Regions from separate parts of the Embleya scabrispora genome, predicted to be linked through region 2. Evidence: riboswitches for the same ligand, from Rfam matches in the RefSeq annotation. Region 2 holds a riboswitch; each other region holds the start of a gene.
What was found. Region 2 has a riboswitch for cobalamin ahead of metE (5-methyltetrahydropteroyltriglutamate--homocysteine S-methyltransferase). Riboswitches for the same ligand answer to the same signal wherever they lie in the genome.

Region 1: another riboswitch for cobalamin. It lies ahead of B4N89_RS36380 (cob(I)yrinic acid a,c-diamide adenosyltransferase); the one in region 2 lies ahead of metE (5-methyltetrahydropteroyltriglutamate--homocysteine S-methyltransferase).
Region 3: another riboswitch for cobalamin. It lies ahead of B4N89_RS29505 (ribonucleoside-diphosphate reductase subunit alpha); the one in region 2 lies ahead of metE (5-methyltetrahydropteroyltriglutamate--homocysteine S-methyltransferase).

The regions. Positions count from the first base shown of each region.
Region 1 is NZ_MWQN01000003.1:131,590-139,058, forward strand. Features, by position in the region: gene B4N89_RS51975 (hypothetical protein) at 90-389, shown strand; gene B4N89_RS51980 (NAD(P)-binding domain-containing protein) at 501-1,109, opposite strand; gene B4N89_RS36375 (enoyl-CoA hydratase/isomerase family protein) at 1,144-1,587, opposite strand; gene B4N89_RS36380 (cob(I)yrinic acid a,c-diamide adenosyltransferase) at 2,051-2,644, opposite strand; cobalamin riboswitch at 2,687-2,874, opposite strand; gene B4N89_RS36385 (serine hydrolase domain-containing protein) at 3,861-5,396, shown strand; gene B4N89_RS36390 (PP2C family protein-serine/threonine phosphatase) at 5,615-6,847, shown strand; gene B4N89_RS53260 (ATP-binding protein) at 6,900-7,469, opposite strand, start outside.
Region 2 is NZ_MWQN01000001.1:6,228,757-6,236,225, reverse strand. Features, by position in the region: gene B4N89_RS27185 (MmgE/PrpD family protein) at 1-215, opposite strand, end outside; partial or broken gene B4N89_RS27180 (short-chain fatty acyl-CoA regulator family protein) at 408-1,866, shown strand; gene B4N89_RS27175 ((2Fe-2S)-binding protein) at 1,895-2,491, opposite strand; gene B4N89_RS51670 (hypothetical protein) at 2,501-2,833, shown strand; gene B4N89_RS27170 (cobalamin-binding protein) at 2,917-3,861, shown strand; cobalamin riboswitch at 4,137-4,211, shown strand; gene B4N89_RS27165 (flagellar hook-length control protein FliK) at 4,395-4,928, shown strand; cobalamin riboswitch at 5,157-5,375, shown strand; gene metE (5-methyltetrahydropteroyltriglutamate--homocysteine S-methyltransferase) at 5,540-7,469, shown strand, end outside.
Region 3 is NZ_MWQN01000001.1:6,702,447-6,709,915, forward strand. Features, by position in the region: gene B4N89_RS29475 (ATP-dependent DNA ligase) at 1-308, shown strand, start outside; gene B4N89_RS29480 (amidohydrolase family protein) at 338-1,081, opposite strand; gene B4N89_RS29485 (MarR family winged helix-turn-helix transcriptional regulator) at 1,288-1,767, shown strand; gene B4N89_RS29490 (GNAT family N-acetyltransferase) at 1,773-2,597, shown strand; gene mug (G/U mismatch-specific DNA glycosylase) at 2,714-3,286, shown strand; gene B4N89_RS29500 (hypothetical protein) at 4,041-4,229, shown strand; cobalamin riboswitch at 4,863-5,115, shown strand; gene B4N89_RS29505 (ribonucleoside-diphosphate reductase subunit alpha) at 5,193-7,469, shown strand, end outside.

The DNA.
Region 1 (7,469 bases), on a different contig from region 2:
CCGAAGTGCTGACATCCGGCGGCCGTCGCCGACATGGTCGTCGCGGGGACGAGACATCGCCCCGGCCTTCGGACCACGAGGAGTCGTACATGAAACGCCTGCTTGCAAGTGTGGCCGTCACCCTCGCCATTGTCGGAGGGAGCCTCGTCGCCGGCGCGCCGGCGGTGTCCGCGGCACCCGTCGCCGATGCCGTGTCGGAGGTGACCGACGCACACACGACGCGGAACCTTGCGGACATTCCGACGCCGTGGGTGGTGTACGGCCGGTATGCGTCCCTGTCCACGTGCAGGAGCATAGGAAGCAACGGAGAACTGCACGGCCGGTGGCTGCGCTGGACCTGCTTCGACAACAGGCCCATCGATGTGCAGCTCTGGGTTCAATACAGCTGAGCAACACGATCGAGAAGTCGCTCGGGCGGCCCCCGCGGCCGGATCGCGCCCCGCCGGGCGGGTCCGGCCGCGGGCATGTCGGTGAGTCGACGCGATCGCGCGCGGCGGTGGTCACCTGGCCGGCGGCGCCACCGCGCAACCCCTGCACCGGGCATTCGTCACCGCCTCGCTCGCCGCCGCCGAACACGCCCTCGAACGCGCCGACAACGCAGGCGGCCTGTCCGGCACCGGGCGGACCGCGGTGCACGACACGGCGACCCATCGCGGGGTCAGTACGGGCTCGATCGCCGCGAAGTTCTCATCCTGGGCGCCGACCACGAGCGTGAGCGTGCCGGCGACCGCGCCGACCACTCCCCCGAACACCGGCGCGTCCACCGCGCGACGCCCCGTCGCTCGCACGGCGGCGCGCGCGTCGGCGACGTCGATCGTCGAGCAGTCCACGAACACCGCCCCCACCGGCGCGGTGCCCAGGAGTCCGTCCGGGCCCTGGTAACAGTCGAGGACGTGCGTCCCGCCGGGCAGCACGGTGACCACCACGTCCGCGTCGGCTGCAGTCTCCGCAGGGAATCCGGCGACGCGCACGCTCTGGTCATGAGCCTGTCCGATACCTTGGAGCCGAGTCGACTCCGGTGACGGCGTGTCCGGCGGGCGACCAGGTTGGTAGCCATCGGACCGCCCGCGTTGCCCAGTTCGACGAATGCCACCGCGCTGGTGGATCACCTGGGCGCGGATACTCGCGGCGAGGTCGGGGCGGTCAGCGCCGCGCTGGATACCCGATACTCCCCCGTCCCAACTCGGCTTTGGAGTAATCGAGTTCGCGGGTACGGCGCGGGCTCGCCAGGGTTATCTCGAGTGCGGTCGGCGACTTCGCGCGGATCTGTTCGGCGGCCTGTTTCGCCGTCGGTTCGCCGATGTCCTCCAGGCGTTCGAGGATCTCCTCGACGCTGTCGCGCGTGTAGCACGCGTTGATCCAGGCGCGGCGCTCGGCGAGTTCGCCCGGGGGCGTCGGCTCGGTGAGGTGGGCGAGGACGTCGGGCGGTGTCCGAGTGGCCAATGCCTCGATCACCGCCTCCAGGTGACGTGAGGGGACGAAGCCGATGCCGGTCTCGGGGATGGCGATCGTCGAACGTTCGGTGACGATGCGCAGTGCCCCATGTGCGGAGATGCCGACCCCGCCGTCCATCACGATGCCGTCCATGACGGCGTCGTGGGTGGATGTCGCCGCTCGCGGTCAGTGCCGCGTCGATGCGGCGGACCATGTCGCGGGTGAAGCGCGCTGAGCGCCTTGGGCCGGTTCGGCGCGTTCCGGCCCAGTGCGCCCTGCCGGCGGGTCGGGTTCGGAGGTGGGGTCGGCGGGTCGCTTCGATCAGGCCGCGCGCGACGCACGCGCATGACACGGAGATGTTCGGGATCGGCCGGCGGAGGCAAGTGCCGCGAGGGGAACGCGGGCAGGCATGGGGGCAGTTCCTCGGGGCCCTTGGCCGCCGCCGGAGCCGCGGGATCCGGTCGAACGCGGCCGCAGACTCGCCCCCGGGCCGCAACGACGGCCGGGGGCGAGGCCGAGAATGCGATTCGGCAAACGTCCCGAACCGAGTCCCTTGTACCGCCACGCCTGTCGAGGACCGGCGCGATGTTCGCCGGCAGCCCGGTGGAGACCGGCGTCAGCGGTTACGGCCGGGACTCCACAGCACGTCACCGCGCCCGCCATCGTTGGCCGATCGCGCGAGAATGAACAGCAGGTCCGACAGACGGTTCAGATATCGGACGCACACCGGATTGACTGTCGCCGCCTCCCCGCCGGACAACTCCGCGTCCGCGTCGACCAGCGCCCACGCCGAGCGTTCCGCTCGACGGGCGGCCGTCCGCGCCGTGTGCAGGAGCGCCGCGCCGGGCGCGCCGCCCGGCAGTACGAACGACCGCAAGGGCTCGAGTCGTTCGTTGAACGTGTCGCACAGACGCTCGAGGCGGGACACGTCCTCCTCACGGACCCGCAGGCGTTCGTCTCCGTCGCGGATCGGAGCGCACAGGTCCGCGCCGACGTCGAACAGGTCGTGCTGGATGCCTTCCAGGACGTTCCGCAACTCCGCGTCCAGGCAACCCAGTGCCAGCGCCACACCGATGGCGGCGTTGGTCTCGTCGGTGTCGGCGTAGGCGACGATCCGTGGATCGGTCTTGCGGACGCGGGAGTTGTCGCCCAACGCGGTCGTGCCCGCGTCTCCCGTGCGAGTGTAGATACGGCTCAGCACCACAGACATGGCGAACCACCGGCCTCTCTCGGGGAAATCCGCCCCGGTTGTGTCGAGGTGGCGACGACGTGAGTGTCCTGGCTCTCGGATCGACACTTCCCCCGGCCTTCCAACCCCGAAGCGGGGCCGTGGCCTTGACGGGAGTCGCTCCCCGATCACAGTGGCGGGACCGCACCGGAATTACACCGGTTTCCTCGGTTTCGCCGTCGCACAGCAGCCCATAGCATGCCACGCGACCCTCGCAAGCGCCGGCCCCGAACGGGCCCCGCCATGGGCAAAACGCACTCCTACTCGACCAGGGCGGAGCGTCGCGGCATGGCCCCCTTGTCGACGAGCGGCTCCCGCTGTCGAGGAGAGGGGACTCACGACCTCACGCCGACGCACGCTGCGCGCCGTCGATCCCTCACGTGCTCGGACACACCAGCGGGCGCACCGGCGCCGGAACCGGAACCGGCGGCGAGCCCGAATGCCCACCGCCGGAGTGTCTCGTCTGCCCTCCCCGTCGTGGTCCGCGGGAAGGAGCCCCAGCGACCCGTACGTCGGGACGGTGCCGCCGTCGGCGTGCCCGCTCGGCCGCCGAGTCCCCCGGGTCGCCGTGCCACGGGCCCGGAAAGGCGCCTTGGGGACGGCGCGCCGATGCGCGCCGTCCCCGAAGGCGTTCCGAGTCGAACCGGCCTCGCCGGATTCGGCGGTCGGTCGGAAAAACGGGCCCCGGCCGACCGCGCCTTCCACCCGGGCGACGTGTGCGGCTCGCCGCCGTTGCCGATGAACGCCGCGAACCCAGGGAAGTCCCGCCCGGACGCGGCGTGGCACTCGGCGCCCCGCGGCGAACGCACCACAACTCGGCGGCCGTCGTGGGCTCGGGCACCGAACGCGCGAGGTCACGCACACCGACGCGGATCTCCGGACCCCCCGGACGGCTGATCTTCCTCCCGGGTCCACGCGACCGGCGGTGGGGGTCCGGGGCACCGGAGAGGTATCCGCATCCTCCCACGTGAGAACGATGCCGCTCGAGACCTCGCTTCCTACGCTCGTCGAACGGGAAGCGACGCGCCCGCACCCGGGGTTGCGACGTCGCCGGGACGCGCCGCGTGTGGACGCCGTGTTCCCGGCGAGACGGCGCGACGGCGAGACGGCGCAACGGCGCGACGGGCGGCGTCTTCGGGAGCGCACGATCCGGTCGCTTCCCCGCCTGCACGACCGACATCGATCGAGAGGCAGACCCGTGACCCTCCCTCCCCGGATCCCTTCCTCCGCGAAAGCCGCCGACGGCACCCGCGGCACACCCACCCGGCGCACCGTGCTGCGCGGATCACTGTCCGCCGCCGCAGTGGCGGGCACGGCCGGAGCGGCGGTCGTCGGCACCGCGCGGGCCGCGCACGCGAACGACGCGCCCCCGGGCGAGGCGGACCCCGCGGGCGACACGTCCATGACCCGGCACTGGCGCTCCAGGCTTGCCACGCTAGCCGGCCGACACGAGGTCCCCGGCGCCGCGTTGGGCATTTTGGTCGGCGACCGGATCGTCAAGGTCGCCACCGGTCTGGCCAACGCCGACGACCGTATCGAGGCCACGCCCGACACGCTCTGGCAGATCGGCTCCATCACCAAGGTCTGGACCGCCACACTCGCCATGCGCCTGGTGGACGAGGGCTCAGTCGACCTCGACACGCCGGTCGTACGCTACCTGCCCGAGCTGCGCCTGCCCGACCCCGACCGCACCAGGCGCCTGACACTGCGTCACCTGCTCGCCCACACCAGCGGGATCGACGGCGACGTGCTCCCCGACACCGGGCGCGGCGACGACTGCCTGGAGCGGTTCACCGCCCTGCTCAAGGACGTTCCGGCGGTCCACCCACTGGGCCGCGCGTGCTCGTACTGTAACGTCGGTCTGATCCTCACCGGCCGACTGATCGAACGCCGCACCGGTACGACCTGGGACGCCGCGCTGCGCGAACGTGTGATCCGGCCGTTGGGCCTGACTCGCAGCCACACGCTGCCGGAGGACGTGCTCGCGCATCGAGCCGCCGCCGGTCACACCTCCGGCCCGGACGGGCGGCCGCGCGTCGACCCGACGTGGATACCCCGCTCCTCGGGCCCGGCCGGCATCGTGTGCTCCAGCGTCGGCGACGTGCTCGCCTTCGTCCGCCTGCACCTGGACGACGGCCTCGGACCCGACGGCACCCGACTGTTGTCGGCACGCGCCGCCGAGGAGATGCGTTCGTTCCGGACGGCCACGCCCAACACCCCGGACAACGGCGAAACCCGCGGCCTGGGATGGGCCCGTTGGGATTGGAACGGCCGGGCGGTGTACGGCCACGACGGCAGGACCCAGGGGCAGTCGTCCTATCTCAGGGTGCTACCCGATGCCCGCATCGCGGTCGTTCTGCTCACCAACGGAGGCGACGCCCAGGCGCTGTACCACGACCTGTACCGGGAGGTCTTCACCGACCTCGCCGGCGTCGCGCCCCGCCCACCGCACACCCCCGACGGCACCAAACCACCGCACGACGCGGGAGGCTACCTGGGCCGATACCAACGCGTGGGAGTGCTCGAGGAAATCCTCGAACGCGGCGGTGCGCTGTTCCTGCGCCGGACCTTCACGGGAGGTACACCCGACGAGTTCGAACTCCACCCCGCCGGCCGGGACCTGTACGTCCACCGCTTGCCCGGCGTTCGCGACTGGGAACCGCTCAAGTGCTTCACACTGGACGGCACGCGATACGTATGCCAGAGCGACCGGGTCCTGCCACGGATTCCCTGACCCCGCGCACGGGATGCCTGTCCATCAGGTCAACAAGGGTCCCGCTCGCGCCGGACGGCGCGGACGACCACCGTCCGAGCCGGGCGAAGACGCCGGGCTCGGGTATCGCGACGGTCACGGGGGTCATGTCTGTTATGTTCGAATGCTGCCCGGGAGGGTCATCCGACGCCGTCGTGACCGACCGCCGGGAATGCGGGCAATCAGGAACAGGGTGCCGTGTGAAGCCTCTTTCGAACGACGCGATCACGGCGGGTGGTCTGCTCCGGGCGAGTCGCCACGCCGTTCTGGAGGACCTTCCGGGGCTGATCGCCGCTCATGCCCGGGCGCTGGGCCTGGCCCGCTCACTGATCTACCTCGTGGACGTGCAACAGCAGATTCTCCGCCTGGTCCCCGGCTCAGGGGAGCGCGCCGGGACGGCGGACGTGGCTCCCGAGGCGGAGCTTCGCATCGATGCCACGCTGGCCGGCCGCGCCTTCCAGAGCGTCGAACTCGTCGAGTCGCCGGCAGGCGCCGACGACGTCGAGTCCGGCGAAGCGCCCACCAGGCGTTTGTGGTTGCCTCTCGTCGACGGCGCCGAACGCCTGGGCGTCCTGGGCCTGGAAACCGACGAAGCCGGCGACGCCGTCCTGGACGAGGCGTGCGACCTCGCGCTCCTGGTGGGGTTGCTCCTCGTGAGCAAACGCGCCTACAGCGACACCTACGAACGCATGGTCCGCACCCGCCCGATGGGCCTGGCCGCGGAGATGCAGTGGACCCTGATGCCGCCCGGTTCCTTCGCCGGCACACGGGCCACCGTCAGCGCGGCCATGGAGCCCGCGTACGAGATGGGCGGCGACGCGTACGAGTACGCGGTCGACGGCAACACCGCCCACCTGGCCGTCTTCGACGCCATGGGCCACGACACCTCAGCCGGCCTCACCGTCGCCCTCGCCCTGGCCGGCTGCCGTAGCAGCCGCCGCCACGGCGTGGGCCTGGTCGAAACGAGCGAGGCGATCGAGGACGCACTCGTGGAACAGTTCGGCCGCAGCCGCTACGCCACCGCGGTCATCGCCGAACTCGACCTGCTCACCGGCGCCTTGACCTGGGTCAACCGCGGCCACCACCCACCGATCGTGATCCGCAACGGCCAATGGGTCGCCACCCTGGAACGCCCGCCCGCCCACCCGATGGGCACCGAAATGGGCCTGCCGGTCAGGTTGTACGACGAGCAACTCGAACCCGGCGACTGGCTCCTGCTGTACACCGACGGCGTGACCGACGCGCGCAATCCCCGCGGGGAGACCTTCGGACTCGACCGGTTCGTCGACTTCGTCATCCGCAACATAGCCGATGGCCTCCCTGCCCCCGAAACCCTGCGCAGGCTCATCCGAGCGATCCGCGAATACCACCACGACCGTCTCCGGGACGACGCCACCATCCTGCTCCTGCAATGGCACGGTGCGAGCGCCTGACCGCGCCGAGCCGGGTAACCCGCCGCCGCCGGCCGGCGCGCCCGCCGCAGGGTCAATCCCTGACGAGGGCGCCCGGCAGCATCGCACGCGAACCCCCGCGCGCCCACGAGCAGACCGCGCGGGCCCGCCGCCGTACCGACGCCGGCAACCGAGGCGGCCGCACTCCTCGGCAGGCCGCAGCCCAGCCCGCCGTTCCCGCGCGGCATCCGCGGGCCAGGACCGCACGGATCGAGGCGGCTCCGCATCGGGCACGCGCCGGCGCCCGGGTGACGGCCTTCTCCGGAACGGGGCCCTCGATGTCGGCCCAGACGGTCTTGCCGCCCCGCCGCGCCCGAACGCCCCACTCGGCGGTGAGCGTGTCGAGGATGTGCAGCCCGAAGCCGCCCCCGCGTTCGAGGTCGGTGTCGCGCCGGGTCGGCACTCGGGGATCGGCGTCGGTGACCGACAACCGGATACCGCGTCGGGTCCGGCGCATGGCCAGGACCACGTCTCCGTGGGTGTGCAGCTGTGCGTTGGTCAACAGCTCCGACAGGACCAGAACCGTCACGGCCTCGCGGTCCCCGTCCCACCCCCAGTCGGTGAGGGTGGCTCCCGCAGCCGTACGGGCCCGGGCGCAAGCCCC
Region 2 (7,469 bases):
GCCTGTACTCGGGCCACGGCGGGTGGTCGACGACGCAGCGACGCCATCGCGACGGCCGCGTTGTCGATCACGCGGTTGATCACCATGTCGCGGACGGCGTCGGTGATCGTGGCCTCGGTCGTCCCGGCGGCCAGCTCGGCGATCCTGTGAGCGAGTTCCTCGGTACGGGGGAAGGCCTCCGCACTGCGGCGGACACGTACGCGGTATTCGGTCATGGCACGTCCTGGAGGTGAGCTGATGTCTGCCTGTGCCGATCAGGCTCACACGCTGATCCCCGCCTCACCAGGAAGCCAATCTGCCAACTTCTGCCAAGTTCTCGCGGCCCATGGCCAATCTTGTTAATTCCGACTTGATACCTTTGCCAATCTCGGCGACGGTCGACCTCGAAGACGGCAGAGGAGCGAGTGATGGCGAAACGCGGGCGTCCGCCGGGCGATCGGCAGATGTACGCCGGTCCCGCGCTGCGCAAACTCCGCCGCCGGCACGGGCTCAGCCAGGTCGATCTGGCCCGCCGCCTGGGAGATCTCGCCCAGCTATCTCAATCAGATGGAGCACGACCGACGGCCGATGACCGTGCCGGTGCTGCTGCGCGTCACCGAGACCCTGGGCGTCGCCCCTGACTTCTTCGCCGACGCGGATCGGCTGCGGCTCGGCGCGGACGTACGCGCGGCGCTTGCCGACGAGGCGGCCGGAGGACACCGGGTCGAGGCCGCCGACGGCGAGGAGATCCGGGAACTGGTCCGGCAGTTCCCGGACGCCGCCCGCGCGCTCGTCGCGTTGCATCGCCGCTACCGCGAGGCCGCCGACCGCGCGGCCGTCCTCGCCGGCCACCCGGAATCCCTCGGACTGGCCGAACCCCACGACGAAGTGCGGGACTTCTTCGCGGCGGAGCGCAACCACATCGCCGCGCTGGACGCCGCGGCCGAGGCCCTCGCCGAAACCACCGAAATCGTGCCCGGGGCGGCCGAGGCGGCGCTCACGACCCGTCTCGCGGACGGGCACGGGGTACGTGTGGTCGTCACCGCGCCGCGCGGCCGCGCCGTCGTCGCTGAGGACCCGCGCCGATTCGACCGCGAGAGCGCGACCCTGCGGCTCGCCGCGCATCTCACGCCCGGGCAGCGGGCGTTCCAGGCGGCGGTGCAACTCGCGTCCCTGGAGTTCCGGGACCTCATCGACACCATCGTCGCGGGCGCCGGTCTCACCGGACCCGACGCCCCCACCCTCGCTCGTGTCGGCCTGGCACACTACGCCGCCGGCGCCCTGGTCATGCCCTACACCGCGTTCCACCGCGACGCGGAGGAACTGCGCTACGACATCGACCTGTTGGCCACACGCTACGGTGTCGGCTTCGAGACCACCTGCCACCGGCTCAGCACCCTGCAACGGCGCAACGCCGCGGGCGTCCCCTTCGCGTTCCTGCGCGTCGACCGCGCCGGCAACGTCTCCAAGCGCCAATCGGCCACCGACTTCCACTTCTCCCGATTCGGCGGCACCTGTCCCCTGTGGACCGTGTACGAGGCGTTCGGCTCCCCCGGCCGCATCCTGACCCAGATCGCCACCATGCCCGACGGCCGCTCCTACTTCTGGATCGCCCGAACCGTCACCCGCGGCCTCCCCGGCTGGAACGCCCCCGGCGCGACCTTCGCCGTGGCCCTCGGCTGCGAACTCCGCCACGCGCACCGCCTCACCTACGCCGACGGCCACGCCCTCGACGACCCCCGCGCCGCCACCCCGATCGGCATGGGCTGCCGCGTCTGCGAGCGCCACGACTGCACGCAACGCGCCAACCCCACCGCCGGTAACCGCCTCGCCGTCGACGAGGACCGCACCACCGCAGCGCCCTACCAGGTGCGTTCGACGCACTAGCGACCGCGAATCGCCCGCAGAGCCCGGCTCACCGTGGCCTGTCCCCCGGCGCGCGGTGGCGTGCGGGGGCTGCGGTGAACACGCAGTCGCCACACACACCGCCCTGCGGCGTGCGGTAATACAGGCAGCAGGTGGTCCGGCGGAACGCGGCCCGGGACCACGTCCCGGTGCCCCGCAAATGCCCGCGAGACTGCACCGTGCCGGCGATCCGCATCGCGGTATCGGCTCGCGCGGGATCGTCGGGATGCAGGTATCGGTCCAGCACCCGCCACGCACCCACCAGGCCCGAAGCCGCGTTGCCCCACAGCAGACGTTCCGAGACCGGCGTGATCCGGCGGATCGCCTGAGCAAGGGGAGCCAGGTGGCCCTCGGCCACCACCTCGTACAGCGCGTCCGCGAGGTTGTCCTCGCCTCCGTCCAGCGGCCCGGCGGGTTGCGGAGGAGGGTCGGCCCAGAGCTCCGCCGGGCCCGGCGGTACAAGCCGCCACATGACGCGGTCGGGATCGAGGTCGGGAACCACGTGGGCCTGCGCCACGGCACCGAGAGCGACCGACCACAGGCGGGCGGCGATGCCCAGATGCACGATCGACGCCGCGACACGGACCTCGTCCGTGCCCAATCGCACACCGACGTCGTGGACATGGTGGGCGAGCAGATCCGGTGCGCGATAAAGATCGCCGAGGAGACGGAACCCGGCGGTGTCGGCACGGGGTCCGGTAGCCAACGCGAAGAACGGACCGATCTCGATCAGACCGCCGAGGACATCGCGCAGGCGATCCGCCGCGGGAAGCATCACCTGTCCACCGATCACGGCTCAGCGCTCACTGTGATCGTGGATGGCCGTGGTTCGGGCCGAGCCGAGGCCCGGTCTCCGGGGCGAGATGATTCCGACGGACATGGCAATAAAGCTATCGGCGAGATTCCGCGCCGAGGAGAGGCCATCCGCACCTCGGACACGGTGCGCTGACCGAAGGTCGCGCCGACGCTGTCACATCGCGGTCCCCGCCGGCTGTGGGCCCCGTGCCGTCGCGTGCGACCTACGCTTGCTGGATGCGCATCGTCTCGTTGTTGCCCGCAGCCACCGATCTGGTCGCCGAACTCGGACTCGTGGGCGACTTGGTAGGCCGCACCCACGAATGCGACTGGCCGCCGGGGGATGTCGCCGGGGTGCCGGTGGTCACCCGTGCGGAGTTCGATGCGGATCGGCTGAGCAGTCGGGAGATCTCCGAGGCCGTCGGCGGTGCGGCGCACCGGGGTTCGTCGCTGTACACGTTGGACGCCGAGCGCCTCGCGGAGTTGGCGCCCGATGTCGTCCTCACGCAGGATCTGTGCGCGGTGTGCGCGGTGTCGTACACGGCGGTCTCCGAGACGGTTCGGGTTCTGGACACCGGTCCGCGCGTGGTCAGTCTGGAACCGCGCACGCTGCCGGACGTCCTCGACACACTGACCCACGTGGGTGCGGTGCTGGGAGTCGCGGACGTCGCAGCCGCGCGGCTGCGGGAGTTGCGGGCCCGCATGGCGGCCGTGGCCGCGGCGGTCGCGGGGCGGCCGAGGCCCCGGGTCGCGGCCATCGAATGGCTCGACCCGCTGTGGCCCGCCGGGCACTGGGTCCCCGAGCAGATCGCCCTGGCCGGCGGCGAACCGCTGCTCGCCGCGCCCGGCGAACACACCAAAGCCGTGGAGTGGGCTGCGGTTCGAGACTCCCGGCCGGATGTGATCCTGGTGCTGCCGTGCGGGTTCGCGCCCGAGCGCACCGAATCGGAGGCGAGCCTGCTGACGTCTCTGCCGGGATGGTCGGACCTGCCCGCCGTGCGGTCCGGGCGGGTGTGGGTGCTCGACGGACCGGCGTACTTCAACCGCCCCGGCCCCCGTGTGGTGCGCGGCGCCGAGGTGCTCGCATGGGTATTGCACGACGTCACGGCCGGTGCGCCGGTGACCCACGCCGAGGCGCGACGACTGCCGGGCGACGCGGGCGCGGAGACGACACGCGGCTGACCACCGGTTCACCGGCGGGCCGACGCGCCCTGTCGCCGGCATCGCGTGCTCCTCGAACTTGCTCGTCGAAACGCGCCGTTGCCCCCTGTCGTGGGGCCCAGTGCGGCCCGGCTGACCGAACCGCCGTTGTGCAAACCAGCGTTGAGCACCCAAGAAGGTGACGAACGACATCGCGGATTCGTCGTATGACCCGTTGTCCGAAGAACAGGGCATCTCGTACGCTCCGCAAGCTGGCTCTCTTCAGGTCGGCGACAACCGCATAGTTCGGATTCCAGGGGAAGCCGGTCGAAATCCGGCGCTGACCCGCAACCGTAGGCGGTGGCCGGCAGGCCACCGCGAGTCGGAACACCTGGATTCGTACGAGTTAGAGGCTCCAGCTGTCGTGGACTGCACGCTGAGGCCCGGATTTCACGTCCGGCGATGTCTTGTCGGTGGATACCGGGGGTGCGCGGTCCCGAGAGGAACATCGCTCGGCCCGGTCGGCATCGCTCTCGCCGCTCGCGCCGACGCCCGTCGCACGAAGGGATCCGCGCGTGAAGATTCGTGGAAACAAGGCTCGAATAGGTCGGATGGTCGGGGCGCTCGCCCTGCTCGTGCTGCCCGCCACCGCCCAGATCACCGTGAACGCCCCGGCCGCCTACGCCATCGACCCCACCAAGGGCTCCGCCGGCGTCTGCCCGAACGCCAACGGCGTCACCGTGATCGTCGACTTCCAGGAACTCGGCGGGGCGACGCTCACTCGCTGTGCGCCCGGCGACCAGGCCACGGGCTTGGCCGCGCTGAAGAACGCCGGCTTCCAGATCCAGGGCACCAACCGCTGGGGCGAGGCGTTCATCTGCCGGATCGAGGGCAAGCCCGGCGTCGACACCGAACCGTGCGTCAACACCCCGCCGGCATCCGCCTACTGGTCTTATTGGCACGCGCCCAACAACGGCACTTGGACCTACAGTTCGTGGGGCGCGAGCGCCCGCAAGCCTCCGCTGGGCAGCTTCGAGGGTTGGTCGTTCTCCAAGGACAAGACGGACACCACCAATCCGCCGCCGCGCGTGGCCCCGACGCGCCCGTAGCGCCGATCCGATCCGCCGGTGACCCCGAGGCAGGCTCGGCCTCGAGGTCGCGACCGCGTTCGTTCCAACAGGATCACCCCCTGTGGGGGCAGGCCGCCCGGGACGAACGCGGCAACGCGTCACGAGCACCGACTCGATCGCAACGACGCCGGCTGCGTCCACGCCTTCGAGGCGTGCTCTTGCCCTCGGGCGCGTGCACCGGGCTCCCCCGGGTGCCTCTTGTACGTCTAAGCTGTCGCACGCAGTCGGTTCGCCCTGCCATCCGGGTAGGCGCGTCGCAAGAGGGAACCCGGTGAGAATCCGGGACTGCCCCGCAGCGGTGAGTGGGAACGACCGCCGTCAACAGCACTGGATCCGTGTCGGATCCGGGAAGCGACGGCCAGTAGGTGTCCACCCTTGGTGGATGTGCCCGCGAGTCCGAAGACCTGCCACTGCCCGTGCGCTGTCGCAGCGCACGGAGAGCTCGGTGACCTCGTGGGCGGGTCGGCGGACAACCGGTGGGACACGTATGTGCGCGCGAGTACGCCGACGTGGCCCGTGTGGTTTGCCATCCCTTCGTGCCTGCGATCCATCTCCGGGATCTTGTCGACAGGCTCGCGAAGGAGAGTTCCGTGACCACCAAGACCGCAGCCGCGGCAGCCCGTGCCACCGTGTACGGCTATCCCCGTCAGGGCCCGAACCGGGAACTGAAGAAGGCCGTCGAGGGCTACTGGGCCGGCCGCATCGACGCACAGGCGCTTCGGGACACCTCGGCCGAACTGCGCCTCGCCAACTGGCGACGCCTCGCCGAGGCCGGCATCCACGAGGTGCCCACCGGCGACTTCTCGCTGTACGACCACGTCCTCGACACCACCGTCGCCGTGGGCGCCATCCCGGCCCGGCATCGCGCCGCCGTCGAAGCCGACGCCCTGGACGGCTACTTCGCCATGGCCCGCGGCACGCAAGACGTCGCGCCGCTCGAGATGACCAAGTGGTTCGACACCAACTATCACTACCTCGTCCCCGAACTCGGGCCGGACACCGTCTTCGAGGCGAACTCCACGAAGCAGGTAGCCGAGTTCCGAGAGGCCGTCGCGCTGGGCCTGACCGCCCGGCCGGTGCTGGTGGGCCCGCTCACCTACCTCCTACTGGCCAAGCCCGCACCGGGCGTAGCGGCCGACTTCCAGCCGCTGACCCTGCTGGACCGGCTGCTTCCGGTGTACGCGCGGTTGCTCGCCGACCTGCGCGGAGCCGGGGCCGAGTGGGTACAACTCGACGAGCCGGCGCTGGTGCAGGACCGCAGCTTCGCCGAACTGGGCGCCGCAGCCCGCGTCTACCGCGACCTCGGCGGACTGACCGACCGGCCCAAGCTCCTCGTGGCCTCGTACTTCGACCGGCTCGGCGAGGCGCTGCCCACCCTGGCCAAGGCCCCGATCGAGGGCCTGGCACTGGACTTCACCGGCTCCGCCGCCGCCAACCTGGACGCGCTGGCCGCCGTCGGCGGGCTGCCCGGCAAACGTCTGGTCGCCGGCGTCGTGGACGGCCGCAACGTGTGGATCAACGACCTCGGCAAGTCGCTGACCACGCTCGGCATACTGCTGGGCCTGGCCGACCGCGTCGACGTCGCCGCCTCCTGCTCGCTGTTGCACGTGCCGCTGGACGCCGACGCGGAACGCGACATCGACCCCCAGATCGCCCGATGGCTCGCCTTCGCCCGGCTGAAGACCGAGGAGATCGTCACCCTGGCCCGCGGTCTGAGCCAGGGCACCGACACCATCGCGACCCACCTCGCCGCCAACCGCGCCGACCTGGCCGCGCGCAAGGCCTCCGCACTCACCCACGACCCCGCCGTACGCGCCCGCGCCGCCGCGGTCACCGAAGCCGACGCGCGCCGCGGCAAGCCGTACGCCGAACGGGCCGAGGCCCAGCGCGCGCACCTGGGCCTGCCGTTGCTGCCCACGACCACCATCGGCTCCTTCCCGCAGACCGCCGAACTGCGCGCCGCCCGCGCCGACCTGCGCGCGGGACGCATCGACGGCGCCGGGTACGAGGAGCGCATCGAAGCCGAGATCCGCGACGTGATCTCCTTCCAGGAGAAGGCCGGCATCGACGTCCTGGTGCACGGTGAGGCCGAACGCAACGACATGGTCCAGTACTTCGCCGAACAGCTCACCGGATACGTGGCCACCCGACACGGCTGGGTCCAGTCGTACGGCACCCGGTATGTACGCCCGCCGATCCTGGCCGGCGACATCTCCCGTCCCGAACCGATGACCGTGCGCTGGACCTCGTTCGCCCAGTCGTTGTCCGACCGACCCGTCAAGGGCATGCTGACCGGACCGGTGACCATGCTCGCCTGGTCCTTCGTCCGCGACGACCAACCGCTCGGCGACACCGCCCGACAGGTCGCGCTCGCGCTGCGCGACGAGGTCAACGACCTTGAGGCGGCCGAGACTTCGGTCATCCAGGTGGACGAACCCGCGTTGCGCGAAACGCTGCCGCTGCGCGCCGTGGACCACGCCGAATACCTGGCCTGGGCCACCGAGGCATTCCGCCTGAGCA
Region 3 (7,469 bases), 470 kb from region 2:
TGGGCGCGCGGGATCCGGGCGGGGACGGGTTCGTGATACTCGGCAAGACGTTCAAGGGGCTCACCGACGAACTGCTCGCGTGGCAGACCGAGCGGTTGCGGGAACTCGAGGTGCGTCGGGACGACTGGACCGTGTGGGTGCGACCCGAACTCGTCGTGGAGATCGCCTTCGACGGCTTGCAGACCAGCACCCGCTATCCGGGCGGCCTCGCGCTCCGCTTCGCACGGGTGTTGCGCTACCGGGAGGACAAGACGCCCGCGGAGGCGGACGACATGGACACGGTCCGGGCGCTCGCGGCCCGGGAGTAGGGCCCGCCCGCCGGCCCGACGGACGCCGCCTACCCGCGCGGGCGGTAGAGGGCGTGTGCGTTGTCGTACAGGACGGCGGGGGCCAGGTCCGGCCCGAGCGTGTCGGCGACCAGGTCGAGGTCGGCGTTCCGGAAGGGGCGGGGCGCGCGGGTCGAGGGCAGGTCGGTGCCGGCGAGGAGGGCCTGCGGGTCGACGGCGGCGACGGCGCGCAGTGTCGTGGGTACGTCCGCGTCGAACCGGCCGAAGCCGGTGGCCTTGACCCGGGCGCCGTGTTCGACCAGACGCAGCAGATGCGGCAGCCCCTCCCGGGACAGGCCCAGGTGGTCGATGCTCACCCTCGGCAGCGCGGTCAACACCGGCAGCAGGTCGGGCAGATCCCGGGCGTCGAGGTACAGCTCGGCATGCCAGCCGGCGATCTCGTGGACCCGGCGGGCGAGTCGGTCCAGGTGGTCGAGAGTCGCCGAGCCGCCGCGCCGGACGTTGAACCGGATCGCCCGCACACCGGCCGCGTCCAGCTCGGCGATCCGCCCGTCGGGGACGTCGGGCGGCAGTTGGGTCACCCCGACGAAGGCGGGGCCGAGTCGGGCCAGCGCGTCGAGGAGGTAGGTCTGGTCGAAGCCCTGGAAGGAGCCGGACACCACCGCGCCGCCGGTCACGCCGAGCGGGACGGCGCGGGCCAGGTAGTCGGCCGTGGTGAAGGTCGGCGGCAGGTAGCCGTGGTTGGCGACGAGCGGGAAACGCGGGTCGACGATGTGCAGGTGTGCGTCGAACACGCGACGAGTGGGCCATTCGGACACGGCGGTGCCTCCGTCGGCTACGGGAATGCCGCATACCGTACCCGGGCGCCGGACGAGCGAGACGGATTCACCGGCCGGAGAAGTTGTCGAATGCAACTAACTTCTTCTATGGTTGTGGAACGCAACAGATTCGCCGCGGCGCGGGCGTACGACCGCCCGCACGCAGGAAGGAGCGAGCCGCCATGGCCACCAGGGAAGCCTGCCGGCACCTGCTCACCGAGTTGGAAGGCATCGTCGGCGTACACCGCGGCCTCGCCAAGGCCGTCCCGCCCGGCAGCCTGCCGCCCGGCTCCGCGGTCCTGTTCGTCCTCGGCCGCGGTGCCGAACCGCTGCGCGCCGGGCGCGTGGCCGAACTCCTGGACCTGGACATGTCCGTGGTCAGCCGACACCTCGCGCACCTGGTCGAACACGGCTGGGTGACCCGCCGCCCGGACCCGCGCGACGGCCGGTCGGTGCTGCTCGGACTCACCCCGGAGGGGCGCGCCGTGGTCGACCGGGCCACCGAGAGCTGCCTCGCGGTGATCGCCGAGCGGCTGGCCGACTGGCCGGACGAGGACGCCGAGCGCCTGTCCGAACTCCTGGGCCGGTTGAAGGCGGGCTTCGGAGTGAAAGCGGGCTTCGGACACCGGGCCGAACCGGTGCCGACGGCCGTGTCACACTGACCCGCATGCCGAAGTCCGCCGCGGAACTGCGCGCGCATCTGGAGATCTTCTACGACGCGGTGCCCCGCCGGTTCACCCGCACCGAGGCGATCGGCGCGCTGACGCTGTTCGTCCGGGAGGGCGAGGGGTGGCCCTACTATGCCCGACCCACGCTCGGCGCCCTCGCCGAGCCCACCGTCGCGGACGTGCGCGCGGTGCGGGCGCGGCAGAGAGAGTTGAAAGTGCCCGAGACGTTCGAATGGGTCCACGAGACCACCCCCGCACTGCGGGCGGCCGCGATCGAGGCCGAACTGCATGTCCACGAGCACCCGCTGATGGTGCTCGACCCGGACGAACATCCGCCCGCCCGCCCGGGTCTGCCGGACCTGGTGACGCTGCGGCAGATCCGCGCGGACGCCACCGACCTCGCGATCGTGCACAGCGTCGCGGCGGTCGGTTTCGCCAACCCCGGCACCGCGCCCGGCTCCGACGGGCCCGCCGAGCGGGACACCATCGCACTCGGCCAGGACCCGGGCCTGCTGTCCTACCTCAACGAGCGGTTGCGCAGCGGCGAGACGGTGATGTTCGCGGCGTACAGCCCGGCCGGACCACTGTGCGTGGGCAGCTACCAGCACCTGCACGACACGACCGAGATCGTCGGCGTGGCCACCCTCCCGGCGGCCCGGCGCAGCGGCCTCGCGGCGGCGGTGACGTGGGAGTTGGCCCGGCACGCGCTGGACAGCGGGAGCGAGACGGTGTTCCTGAGCGCGGGGGACGAGGATGTCGCGCGGGTATACGATCGGATCGGCTTCCGGTCGGTGGGCACGGCGCTGATCGCGGAGGCGCCGTGAGCCGGAGGGACGAGGCGGAAGCGGACCGGGCGCGGGCGGCCGAGGCCGACGCGGGCAAGGCGGAGGCGGGCAGGGCCGGCGCGAAGACCGATGCCGCCGCGTCGATCGTGCTGCCGATCCCGCCCGGACGCAATCCCACCGCCGACGAGTTGGCCGCCGCGCACGGTCGGAGCATCCCGGATGTGATCGCGCCGAACCTGCGGGTGTTGTTCTGCGGCATCAACCCCGGGCTTTGGTCGGGCGCCACCGGGCGGCACTTCGCCCGTCCCGGCAACCGGTTCTGGCCGGCCCTGTACGCCTCGGGCTTCACGCCGCGCCTGATCGAGCCCGCCGCGCAGCGCGAGTTGACCACGCTCGGCCTCGGCATCACCAACGTGGTGGCCCGAACCACCGCGCGCGCCGACGAGTTGACGAAGGAGGAGTATCGGGCCGGTGGCCTGGCGCTCACCGCCAAGGTACGCCGGTACCGACCGGCCTGGTTGGCGGTCCTCGGCATCGGCGCATACCGAACCGGCTTCGGCCGCCCCAAGGCGGTGGTCGGCCGCCAACCGGAGACGATCGACGACACCGGAATCTGGGTACTCCCCAACCCCAGCGGCCTGAACGCCCACTGGACGGCCGCAGCCCTGGCCGAGGCCTTCACCCACCTCCGCACCACCGCCTACCCACCACCGGGCACGACCGAGTAGAACGCGGCGTGGGTCGGGTGCGGGCATGCGTCGGCCGGGCGGCACAGGCGACACGAGCCGCTGCCCGGCCGAAGCGCAAGGCGCCGGGGTCGGTCCGCGCGTTGGCCGGGCGGCACAGCAACACGAGCCGCTGCCCGAAGCGCAAGGCGCCAGGGTCGGCCCGCCGTCCGGCGCCGTGGCCCGGACAACCGAGCGCTGTGTGGAACACGAGGGCGGCGCCAGGCGCGGCGTGGGTCGGTCGCGGGAGCTTCGACCGGGCGCGGGAATCCGCGGGCGAGGCGCGCGTATGCAGCCGCCACGCGGCGCCTGAGCCGTGCGCACGGCCCGACCCGAGAGCCCGGTCCGGGTCGAGCGCCCGCCGGTCGACCGGGGCATGGAGCCGGCGTGCGGCGTCCGACCCGAGAGCCCGGTCCGGGTCGAGCGCCCGCCGGTCGACCGGGGCATGGAGCCGGCGTGCGGCGTCCGACCCGAGAGCCCGGTCCGGGTCGAGCGCCCGCCGGTCGACCGGGGCATGGAGCCGGTGTGCGGCGTCCGACCCGAGAGTCCGGTCCGGGTCGAGCGCCCGCCCCGGGCCGAGTCGGGTGCCCGGTCGGGGCGTCATGGTCCGACCCGCGCGCGGGGCCACACCGGGCCGCTCGCCGGGTGCGGCGGCGCTCGGCGCCGGCGACCCGACCCGGGGGCGGGGCCGTCAATCGACCGAGTGGCATCACTCGGTTGGTGGTTACTTCGCGCCCCCTCGTGCGGTTGGATCGGCATGAAGATCCTGCGGGCACCGTTCGGGCCGTGGCCCACCGAGACGTTCGAGACTCCCGTCTACGAGGCGCTGGTCGCCGAATGGCGCGACTCGGGCCGGGAGGTGCCCCGGCCGACGGACCGACCGCAGGGCAGCCCGCCCCGGCACGCCCGCCCGCCCGGACCGGGCCCGCGCACGCGCCGCCCGTGACCCGGCCACCCGGCACGGTCCGAGCCCGGGGCGGCCCGGTAGATGGAGCGACCGCGGGGGAGTCCGGCACCTGCCTCACGGGTGGGCCCGCGCACGCATCGGCCGTGAGCCGCCTTCGTGGCGCGATCCGGTCCGGGGGTGCCCCGGCCGACGGACCTACCGTGGCGACGCGGCACGCCCGCCCGCGTCGAGGCCGCGCACCCGGCAGCCGGCTCCTCGATCCGGGCCCGGAGACGCCCCTGCCCGTCCCGACCCGAAGGCCGGGGTCGCCGATTCGTCCCCGCGCATCCGGCCCGGCCGCGACGCGATGTGCTTCTTGTCACGCGTCCTTCGACACGCCCGGCGAGGAAGGGATTTGCCGGCCGATCGGCGCGCCGGCCGACGCGCCATCCGCCGTAGATCCGGTCCGGTCCCCGCCGCGCACTCGCCGCCCCCGTGCCCGTTCCGCGCAGCCCGCGCAGGGCCGGTGGGCCCGGACGGCCGCCGGGAGCGCGGGTGTTCGGGGCGCTCGACGCGCGTCGCATTGCTCGCCGGCCGTACCATCCGGGCACGTCTCCGGCGAACCGTGACACGCCGGGAATCGGGACGCGACACAACACCTGGGGGTGCGACGACCACCCCGCCACTACATATATGCTCTGCGACGCAGCTGGTTCGCCCGACCGAAGTTTCCGGGAAGGCGAGGCAAGAGGGAATCCGGTGCGAGGCCGGAACTGCCCCCGCAGCGGTGAGCGGGAACAAAAGTCGTCATAGAGCGCCGGACGCCGAAGGGCGTACGGGAAGCGACGGCCACTAGGCACTTCGCGGACCACCGAGCACACGCCGTGCCCGGCGGTGCCCCGGCATGCCCGCGAGTCCGAATACCTGCCGGCTGCCCACGCCTTCGGGCGTGGGGTCACCTGTACGTACGAGCTCGCGAGGAGAGAGCACGTGACCGTTGTGGACAGCGTGGGCGCGACCCGGATGCGGGTCGACGAGAGCCCCGAGGACCGCCTTGCCACCCTGGTGCGCACCCAGGCGCGCGATCTGCCGGAGGTCGATCCGGATCGGGTCGTCCGCCGGGTCGTCGCGGGTCTGAACGAGGGCGCGGACCGCGGCGCGGCGGCCGACCTGGCCGTGCGCACCGCCGCCGAGCTGATCGCCGAGGAGCCCGCCTACTCGCGGCTCGCCGCGCGCCTGCTGGCCGGCCGGATCGCCGACGAGGCCGCCGAGGCAGGCGTCGCCTCCTTCAGCGCCGGCATCGCGCTCGGTCACCGCGAGGGCGTCATCGGCGCGGAGACCGCGGCGTTCGTCGCCGCGCACGCCGCCGAGCTGGACGCCGCCGTCGACGCCGACGGCGACCGCCGCTTCGAGTACTTCGGCCTGCGCACCGTCTACGACCGCTACCTGCTGCGCCACCCCGTCTCGCGCAAGGTGGTCGAGACCCCGCAGCACTTCCTGCTGCGCGTGGCGTGCGGCCTGTCCAAGGAGCCCGGCGAGGCCATCGGCTTCTACCGGCTGATGTCCTCGCTGGCCTACCTGCCCAGCTCCCCGACGTTGTTCAACTCCGGCACCGTGCACACCCAGATGTCCTCGTGCTACCTGCTCGACTCGCCCAAGGACGAGCTGGAGTCGATCTACGACATGTACGGGCGGATCGCCCGGCTGTCGAAGTTCGCCGGCGGCATCGGCGTGGCCTGGTCGCGGGTGCGCTCGCGCGGCTCGCTGATCCGGGGCACCAACGGGCACTCCAACGGCATCGTGCCGTGGCTGAAGACCCTCGACTCGTCGGTGGCGGCGGTCAACCAGGGCGGCCGGCGCAAGGGCGCGGCCTGCGTGTACCTGGAGACCTGGCACCCCGACATCCTGGAGTTCCTCGAACTGCGCGAGAACACCGGCGAGGACGCGCGTCGCGCGCACAACCTCAACCTGGCCAACTGGGTGCCGGACCTGTTCATGCGGCGCGTCGAGGAGGACGGCGTCTGGTCGCTGTTCGACCCGAACGAGCTGCCGGAGCTGCCCGACCTGTGGGGCGCCGAGTTCGACAAGGTGTACGAAGCCGCCGAGCGCGACGGCCGGTTCGTCCGGCAGATGCCCGCCCGCGACCTGTACGCCCGGATGATGCGCACCCTCGCGCAGACCGGCAACGGCTGGATGACCTTCAAGGACGCCGCCAACCGGACCTGCAACCAGGCCGCCGAGCCGGGCAACGTGGTGCACCTGTCCAACCTGTGCACCGAGATCCTGGAGGTCACCAGCGACGGCGAGACCGCCGTATGCAACCTCGGCTCGGTCAACCTCGGCGCGCACGTGGTCCCCGGCGAGGGCATGGACTGGGACAAGCTGCGCGCCACGGTGCGCACCGCGGTGATCTTCCTCGACCGCGTGATCGACATCAACTACTACCCGACCGACCAGGCCGCCGCGTCCAACCCGCGCTGGCGCCCGGTGGGCCTGGGACTGATGGGCCTGCAGGACGTGTTCTTCACGCTCGGCCTGCCGTTCGACTCGGCCGAGGCACGCGAGTTGTCCACGCTCATCTCCGAGGAGATCTACCTCACCGCGCTGGAGACCTCCTCGGCGCTCGCCGAGGTACACGGCCCGCACCCGGCCTACGCCCAGACGCACGCGGCGCGCGGCCGGCTCCAGCCGGACCTGTGGGAGGGCGTGTACCCGACGCAGACCAAGCGCTGGGACGCGCTGCGCACCCGCGTGGCCGAGCACGGGCTGCGCAACTCGCTGCTCGTGGCGATCGCGCCGACCGCGACCATCGCCTCCATCGCGGGCGCCTACGAGTGCATCGAGCCGCAGGTGTCCAACCTGTTCAAGCGCGAGACGCTGTCCGGCGAGTTCCTGCAGATCAACGGCTACCTGGTGCGCGAGCTCAAGGCCCGCGGCCTGTGGACCCCCGAGGTGCGCGACCGGATCAAGCGCGCCGAGGGCTCGGTCCAGGGCATCGCCGAACTGCCGGAAGACGTACGGGAGTTGTACCGCACCGCGTGGGAGCTGCCGCAGCGCGCGCTGATCGACCTGGCGGCGGCCCGCTCGCCGTACATCGACCAGTCGCAGTCGCTGAACCTGTTCATGGCCGACCCGACCATCGGCAAGCTGTCCTCGATGTACCGCTACGCGTGGTCCACCGGTCTCAAGACCACGTACTACCTGCGCTCGCGCCCCGCGACGCGCATCCAGCAGGCGACCGTGCCCGCGCAGGCGTCCGCCGCGCCGGTCGAGGAGATCTCGGACCTCGAGGTCATCGCC